Regions from separate parts of the Aquaspirillum soli genome, predicted to be linked through region 1. Evidence: predicted binding sites of a transcription regulator. Region 1 holds the regulator's gene; the other holds the start of a gene.

The links. Region 1 encodes FNR, which switches genes on or off when oxygen is low (the NO sensors DNR and NnrR bind a similar motif). Its sites were predicted from a motif close to TTGATNNNNATCAA; they were not measured.
Region 2: cobA (uroporphyrinogen-III C-methyltransferase) is a predicted target of FNR. The motif match lies at 1,751-1,764, and genes of this name have one in related genera.

Annotation. Positions count from the first base shown of each region.
Region 1 is NZ_BAAGTM010000004.1:212,969-216,393, reverse strand. Features, by position in the region: gene ACYVJG_RS06375 (nucleotidyltransferase family protein) at 1-167, shown strand, start outside; gene hemN (oxygen-independent coproporphyrinogen III oxidase) at 236-1,654, opposite strand; gene fnr (fumarate/nitrate reduction transcriptional regulator Fnr) at 1,759-2,523, shown strand; gene ACYVJG_RS06360 (AmpG family muropeptide MFS transporter) at 2,520-3,425, opposite strand, start outside.
Region 2 is NZ_BAAGTM010000024.1:15,217-18,641, reverse strand. Features, by position in the region: partial or broken gene ACYVJG_RS12575 (calcium-binding protein) at 1-723, opposite strand, end outside; gene ACYVJG_RS12570 (DUF4347 domain-containing protein) at 671-1,279, opposite strand; gene cobA (uroporphyrinogen-III C-methyltransferase) at 1,919-2,668, shown strand; gene ACYVJG_RS12560 (ANTAR domain-containing response regulator) at 2,728-3,330, shown strand; gene ppnP (pyrimidine/purine nucleoside phosphorylase) at 3,343-3,425, opposite strand, start outside.

The DNA.
Region 1 (3,425 bases):
AACGGGATGTCTTTCGTTTAAGTGTGGTGAGAGAGGCTTTTGTTGAAAGCCATATCCCAATCATCGTACAGATTGTCGATTGGGATGAGATTCCTGAGTCGTTCAAGGAAGAGATTTTAGCGGGGTATGTCGTGGTGCAAAGACCAGATGTTGAACCTACCGCCTAAAGCGGCAACAGACAAGGCATGATTTATCCGTACGATGCAGCCACCCCAAAGGGGTGACTGGTTCTGAGTTAAATCGTACGTGAATAACGAGCATGGGTTTGTTTTTCGCGCAGATGACGGTCAAACACCATTGCGACCGTGCGAATCAGGAAACGACCACGGGGGCTGATGGTGAGCCATTCATCGTCAATTTCCAACAAGCCCAGCGTTTGATATTCCGCCAGTTTTTCCAATTCCCACGCGAAATAACGCTTAAAGTCAATACCGAAACTTTCACTGATGGCGTCCATCGACAGAGCAAAACGACACATCAAGGCTTGAATCACCGTTCTTCGTAGCAAATCATCGGCAGATAAACATAAACCACGCAAAATCGGCAGTTGGCCTGCATCCAACGCTGCATAGTATTGCTCGATTTCTTTGTGATTTTGTGCGTAGCTGGGGCCGACTTTCCCAATCGAAGACACACCAATGGCAATCAAATCATGGTCGGCATGAGTCGAATAGCCTTGGAAATTACGCTGCAACCGCCCTTGTTGTAAGGCCACTGCCAATTCATCTTCTGGTAGGGCAAAATGGTCCATCCCAATAAAGACATAACCTGCTGTCCCAAGGTGTTGCACCGCCATCTGCAGAATATCGAGCTTCACCTCTGGCACGGGCAATTCTGCTTCGTTGATACGCCGCTGCGGCATAAACACCGAAGGCAGATGGGCATAGTTATACAAAGCTAAACGGTCAGGACGAATGGCTAATACTCGATCGAGGGTCTCTTGTACCGAAGCCAATGTTTGTAATGGCAGGCCATAAATCAAATCCAAACTGATCGATTTAAAGCCAGAAGCTCGCGCAGCTTCAATCACCACACGGGTTTCTTCTTCACTTTGAATGCGGTTAACGGCTTGCTGGACAAGCGGATTAAAATCCTGTACACCGACAGACATGCGGTTAAAACCCAGTTGTGCCAAGTGCGCGACGGTTTGTGCAGTGACTTTGCGTGGGTCAATCTCAATCGAGAATTCCCCATGTGGCAACAGATGAAAAGTCCGGCGAATCGCCGTCATCAGCCGTGTCATCTGCTCATCACTGAGAAAAGTCGGTGTGCCGCCGCCAAAGTGAAGCTGGATCAAATCTTGCTTATCGCCGAGCAAATCGGCGTATAAGGCAAGTTCGCGTTCCAGATAGTCTATGTACTGGTCTGCACGCGAACGATCTTTCGTGATAATTTTATTGCAACCGCAGTAGTAACAGACGGTATTGCAAAAAGGGATATGTACATACAACGACAACGGCCCAGCATTCGCACCAATTTGCCTTTGCTGTAAGCTATGTCGATAATCCAATTCTCCAAACTCGCTGCTAAATCGATCAGCAGTCGGGTAGGAGGTATAACGCGGTCCACTGCCGTCCAACCGCTCAATGAGCTGACGGTCGAATTCAAAACGAGCTGATGGAGAAGCTAACATGGCAAAATTCGCAGTGCTCATAAAGAAATATCCTATTCAATGGCTGCACTGTGCCTGAGCCAACTCAGATTGTTTTTGACACGAATCAACCGCCCCTCAATTCCACTCTATATCAGAATTTACCCATGCTCGATCCCCGTCCTGTTCCCCTGCACACCCTCAAAGTTTCCTGCTCGAACTGCAGCTTACGAGAGCTGTGCCTGCCTCTTGGTCTGAACCGAGAGGAAATGTCACAGCTTGACGCGGTGATCCGACAGAGTCGCCGCGTCAAACGCGGTGAATATCTGTTCCGAGCGGGAGACCCTTTCCGAGCTTTATTCGCGGTCCGCACCGGCTTTTTCAAAAATTGTGTGTCTAGCCATGATGGTCGTGAACAAGTCACCGGGTTTCACATGTCTGGTGATCTCATGGGGTTGGATGGCATCAGTAGCAACACCCACGGTTGTGATGCACAAGCTTTGGAAGATTCGGATGTCTGTGAGCTGCCGTTTGCGCGCTTGGAACTCCTCGGGCGAGATATTCCGAGCCTACAACGTCATTTCTTCCGCCTGATGAGTCGTGAAATTGTACGCGACCAAAGTGTGATGTTATTGCTTGGCAATATGAAAGCGGAAGAACGATTGGCCGCCTTTTTGCTGAATTTATCGCAACGCCTCTCCGCCAGAGGGTTTGCCGCCAACGACTTTGTTTTACGGATGAGTCGTGAAGAAATTGGCAGTTTCTTAGGCCTGAAACTCGAAACAGTGAGCCGCACGCTTTCGAAATTCCAAGCAAACGGTTGGATTAGCGTTGACCATAAACATATCCGCCTGCTCCAACCAGAACACTTAAAACAACTGGTCAGTGGTTGTGCAGGCGGTTTTGCTGACGATCACAGCGCCCACGCCTAATGAGCCGTTGCCGTCTTGTCTGAAGTCGCCTCATGCCATGGGGCGACTTTTACCAGTAGCAACATCCCCGGTATTGCCAACACCGTACACAGCAAGAAAAACGGTGTCCATCCTAATGCTTCCACCAAATAGCCAGTTCCGGCATTGATGACCGTACGCGGTACGGCAGATAAGCTGGTGAATAGCGCCAGTTGCGTGGCGGTATACAGTGGGTGGGTCGCACGGGCAATAAAAGCAATAAACGCCGCCGAACCCAAACCCACCCCAAGCGCCTCGGCTGAAATCACTAAGGCTAAAGTCAGTTTATCTGGGCCGACTTGGTCGAGAATGACAAAGCCCAAAATTGTCACCATCTGCACCACGCCAAATAACCATAAGGCGCGATTGATGCCGAGCTTTAACATCCAAATTCCACCGAGTAAACCACCTATCACAGCAGGCCAAAGCCCAGCATGTTTGGCGATCAATCCAATATCAGATTTTGTAAATCCCGTATCAAGATAAAACGGCGTTGCCAGTGCGGTTGCCATGCTGTCACCGAGTTTATATAGGAAGATAAATCCTAAAATCAGTAGCGCATGTTGCCATCCAGCCCGATCAATAAATTCACGAAATGGCTCTACCACGGCTTCGCGTAAAGTGCGCGGTGCAGCGCCTTGCAACATCGGCTCACTCACCGTCAACGTCATCAACAGCCCCGGCAGCATAAAGAGAGCGGTGATCCAAAAGACAGTTGGCCACGGTAAATGGTCCGCTAAGATCAGCGACAAGGAACCGGGAATTAAACTCGCCAAACGATAAGCATTGATATGAATAGAATTCCCTAGCCCTAATTCAGCATCGGGCAAAATTTCACGCCGATAGGCATCCAACACAATATCTTGGCTGGCGCTAAAAAAGGC
Region 2 (3,425 bases), on a different contig from region 1:
GATGTTGTGAACTTGAATCACGGTACCTTTTGGCAGTTGGCTGACATCAATCACCACCGCTTGTTTGCCATCGCCAGCTTTATCACTGCCGTTGATGATAATCGGGGCTGCAGGGGCTTGGTTGGTGTTGGCTGGTACAGTTGGCGTGATGGATTTCACGATCAGCTTTTCATCATTTTGCAATAGATTGAGGAAGCTGTTGCCGTTGTCTTTCATTTCCTGCTGGTTGTTGTTGCCGGTGTTCTTCTGTTCAATCCGGCGTAACAATTCTGCCAACGCATCGGTCTTGCTCTGCGGCTCGGCTTTGCCTTCAACCGTCATGCCCACGCCAGTGGGTACGCTGACGGTCAAGATCGATTCACCTGCTGCATTCTTCACCACTGGAATATCGGCGTGGGTTTGTTGCGGTGTCGTTGGGTCGTCTTCACGCTCATCCGTCACCACAGGAATACTGACCACCCGTGTGCCGTCTGTCTGCACGGTTTCATTCACCGTCACCCCGTCAAACGTGCCAGCCGGTGTCGGTGTGGGAACAGGGACAGGCGTTGGTACGGGAGTCGGTTCTGGTGTTGGGGTTGGTGTGGGTGCAGGAGGCGGTGTTTCATCGGCATATTTACCACTGATGGTGATTGTTGCAGCTGTATCGCCCGTGTTTATATGATTGGCCACATCAATTGGCACAACCTTTTGTGCCATCATCGGCAGCAAAGTAAAGTGTGCCATTGATGTTGACAAAACTGGTCGGAGCGGTACTAAACGCCTTGACCTTAACAATGGGCAGCACCCCCCGCCACTCACTCACCTGCAACCCCGACTGCATCATCGCAGGCGCAACGTCCAAATCCCAACTGCCACCCAAATCGGCATGACCGACTTTATGCGTTGCGGCGGCGATGTTCAGGCCGGTGATTGATCGCAAAGTATCAACAAACTGCCGTCCGGCAACACCTGCGGCGACTTCACAGCCATACAGCAAAATCTCCCCTTCCTCTGCCATTGCATCAGACAACGCATAAAGCAAAGGGCGAGAGGCTTTCAGGGTGGTGAGGTCGATGATGTCATTACCCAAATGCAACTCACCTGGCGCACCGTGACAAATCAGATGCAAAGCAGCCAAACCAACACGATCGGCACACAACGCAACCATCTGTTGCAAGGCAGGCAACTGAGGATGCAAAACATGATATTCGACATGGGCAGGCAAACCGGCAACGAGGGTGTTGATATCAGGCAGGTTGCTATCGATAAAGGCCAACGAAGTCGGGCGAGTGGCAAACATGGTGATCTCCAAAATTCATCAAAAAGCGCAGCAAACCCAAATGGGGTAGCCAGTGACATAGGTAGCCCAATGGGGTTTTTTGCATAACGCTCATTGTTACTGAAGATCCAACCAAAAAATTTCCTCACAGTTTCCTCACACTTGTGAGGGAAGTGAGAGTTAGCATGATGTGCTTGATAGGTAAATAATCGGGGTTTTTCTTCACTACGAAGTGTTGCATTTGATTTTCGTCAAGAAATGAATTGCGGTGTATTCAGCAAGTCAATCGAATGATTTATCAAAAATAGCGTTATTGTATTTTAAAAAGTGTGGTTTTTTTGCAAAAAAATATGACAGCACTTTTTGATTTTGATGCTGATGGAATGCGTTTTTGGGCCAAGTGAGAGCTAACTCGGCGAAAACGGCGATTTTGCACGTCAATGGCATAAAATCGGAGCAGGCCGAAATAGCAAAAAAACAAAAATTCTTTTCTTGACAAAGATGAATTTTTGTATAAATGCAAATTAAATACTCAACAAGATCAACTTTTGGGTACACAGCCTGCCGCTCAACATGAACAAATAACCAATTGATATTTCTCTATTGCGCTTAAAACTGACATTCTTATGCCTTAGAGAAATTTGTGTGAGGGCGTGTGACGTGGCGAAGGTATTTTTAGTTGGGGCTGGGCCGGGGGATGTGGAGTTGTTGACCATCAAGGCCATGCGTTGCTTACAACAAGCAGAAGTCGTGTTGGTCGATGACTTAGTGAACCCTGATATTCTGCAGTTCGCGCCAGCACAGTGCAAAATCATTCCCGTTGGCAAACGCGGGGGATGTCGTTCGACACCACAAGCCTTTATCCAACGGCTCATGCTACGTTATGCCCGCCAAGGAAAAACCGTCGTGCGGCTTAAAGGAGGCGATCCCATGCTTTTTGGACGTGGTGGGGAAGAAGTCGCATTTTTAGCCGAACATGGTATTGCCTGTCAGGTGGTCAATGGTTTAACCGCAGGTTTGGTCGCAGCAACACAGGCGGATATTCCACTCACCCATCGCGATCACACCCAAGGCGTCACTTTTATCACCGGCCATCGCCGCGACGGTTCACAACCGAACTGGCCGGCATTGGTTGCGGGTGGTACTACGTTGGTGGTGTATATGGGAATGCAAAATATCAATGTGTTATGTCAAGAATGGCGACAAGCGGGTATGCCGGAAACCATGCCAGCAGCGGTCATTCAACACGCCTCCACACCACAACAACGCATCTTAATCAGCGAACTGTCTCGTCTAGCGGCTGATGTTGAAGCCGGTGGCTACGGCAGCCCAGCAATTATTGTGTTGGGTGAGGTAGTGAAAGAAAAAACATGGCGTGATACTCTGCCACACCTTGTTTCAGCGGCATAACAGCATCTGTTTGGCTCACGAAATAAGGGGATGCTATCGACCTTGTTTGGAGACTTGCCTTGACTGCTGCCAACCTACGCTTGTTATTAGTTGAAGATGAACGTGTTCTCGCTGCTGGTTTAGCCACGGCTTTGGAATTGGCTGGCTATGAAGTCAGTCGCAGCCCGACGTTAGCCGATGCACGTCAACGCATTGAACAAAATCGCGCCCCATATGCACTCGCGATTGTTGACTTAGATTTACCAGATGGAAATGGTGTTGAGCTGGTGCAGTTCTTGGCGCATTATCCGGATACCCCTTGTTTAGTGTTGGGGGACCATGATTCACAGCCACTCAGTTGCCAACATAAAAATATCGTGGCCTATCTGGTAAAACCGGTAGAGGCACAAGATTTGGTCACTGCCGTCTCTGGCACCTATCAGCGTTTACCGCTGGCCACCAGCGCTGCTGCTGCAACGGTAGCAGGACAAGCCGCCGGCGCAACAAAACAACATTTAATTGCCGTAGCGGTCGGGATTTTGATGGAACGTCATCATTTAACACGTCAACAGGCGGCAGAATGGTTGCAACAACAGGCACACCAACATCACCTAAGTTTGCCACAACAAGCCACCGAGATTGTGGCAGCATGTGAGCGTTTGAACTTACACCCACATGCCTAACACCTAAGCGAATTAGGCGAAGTGGCAGACGTAATGTAAAGTTTCTGTCACTTCGATTTGGAAGCTGCTATTGGCTGGCACAGAGAAAGACTCAC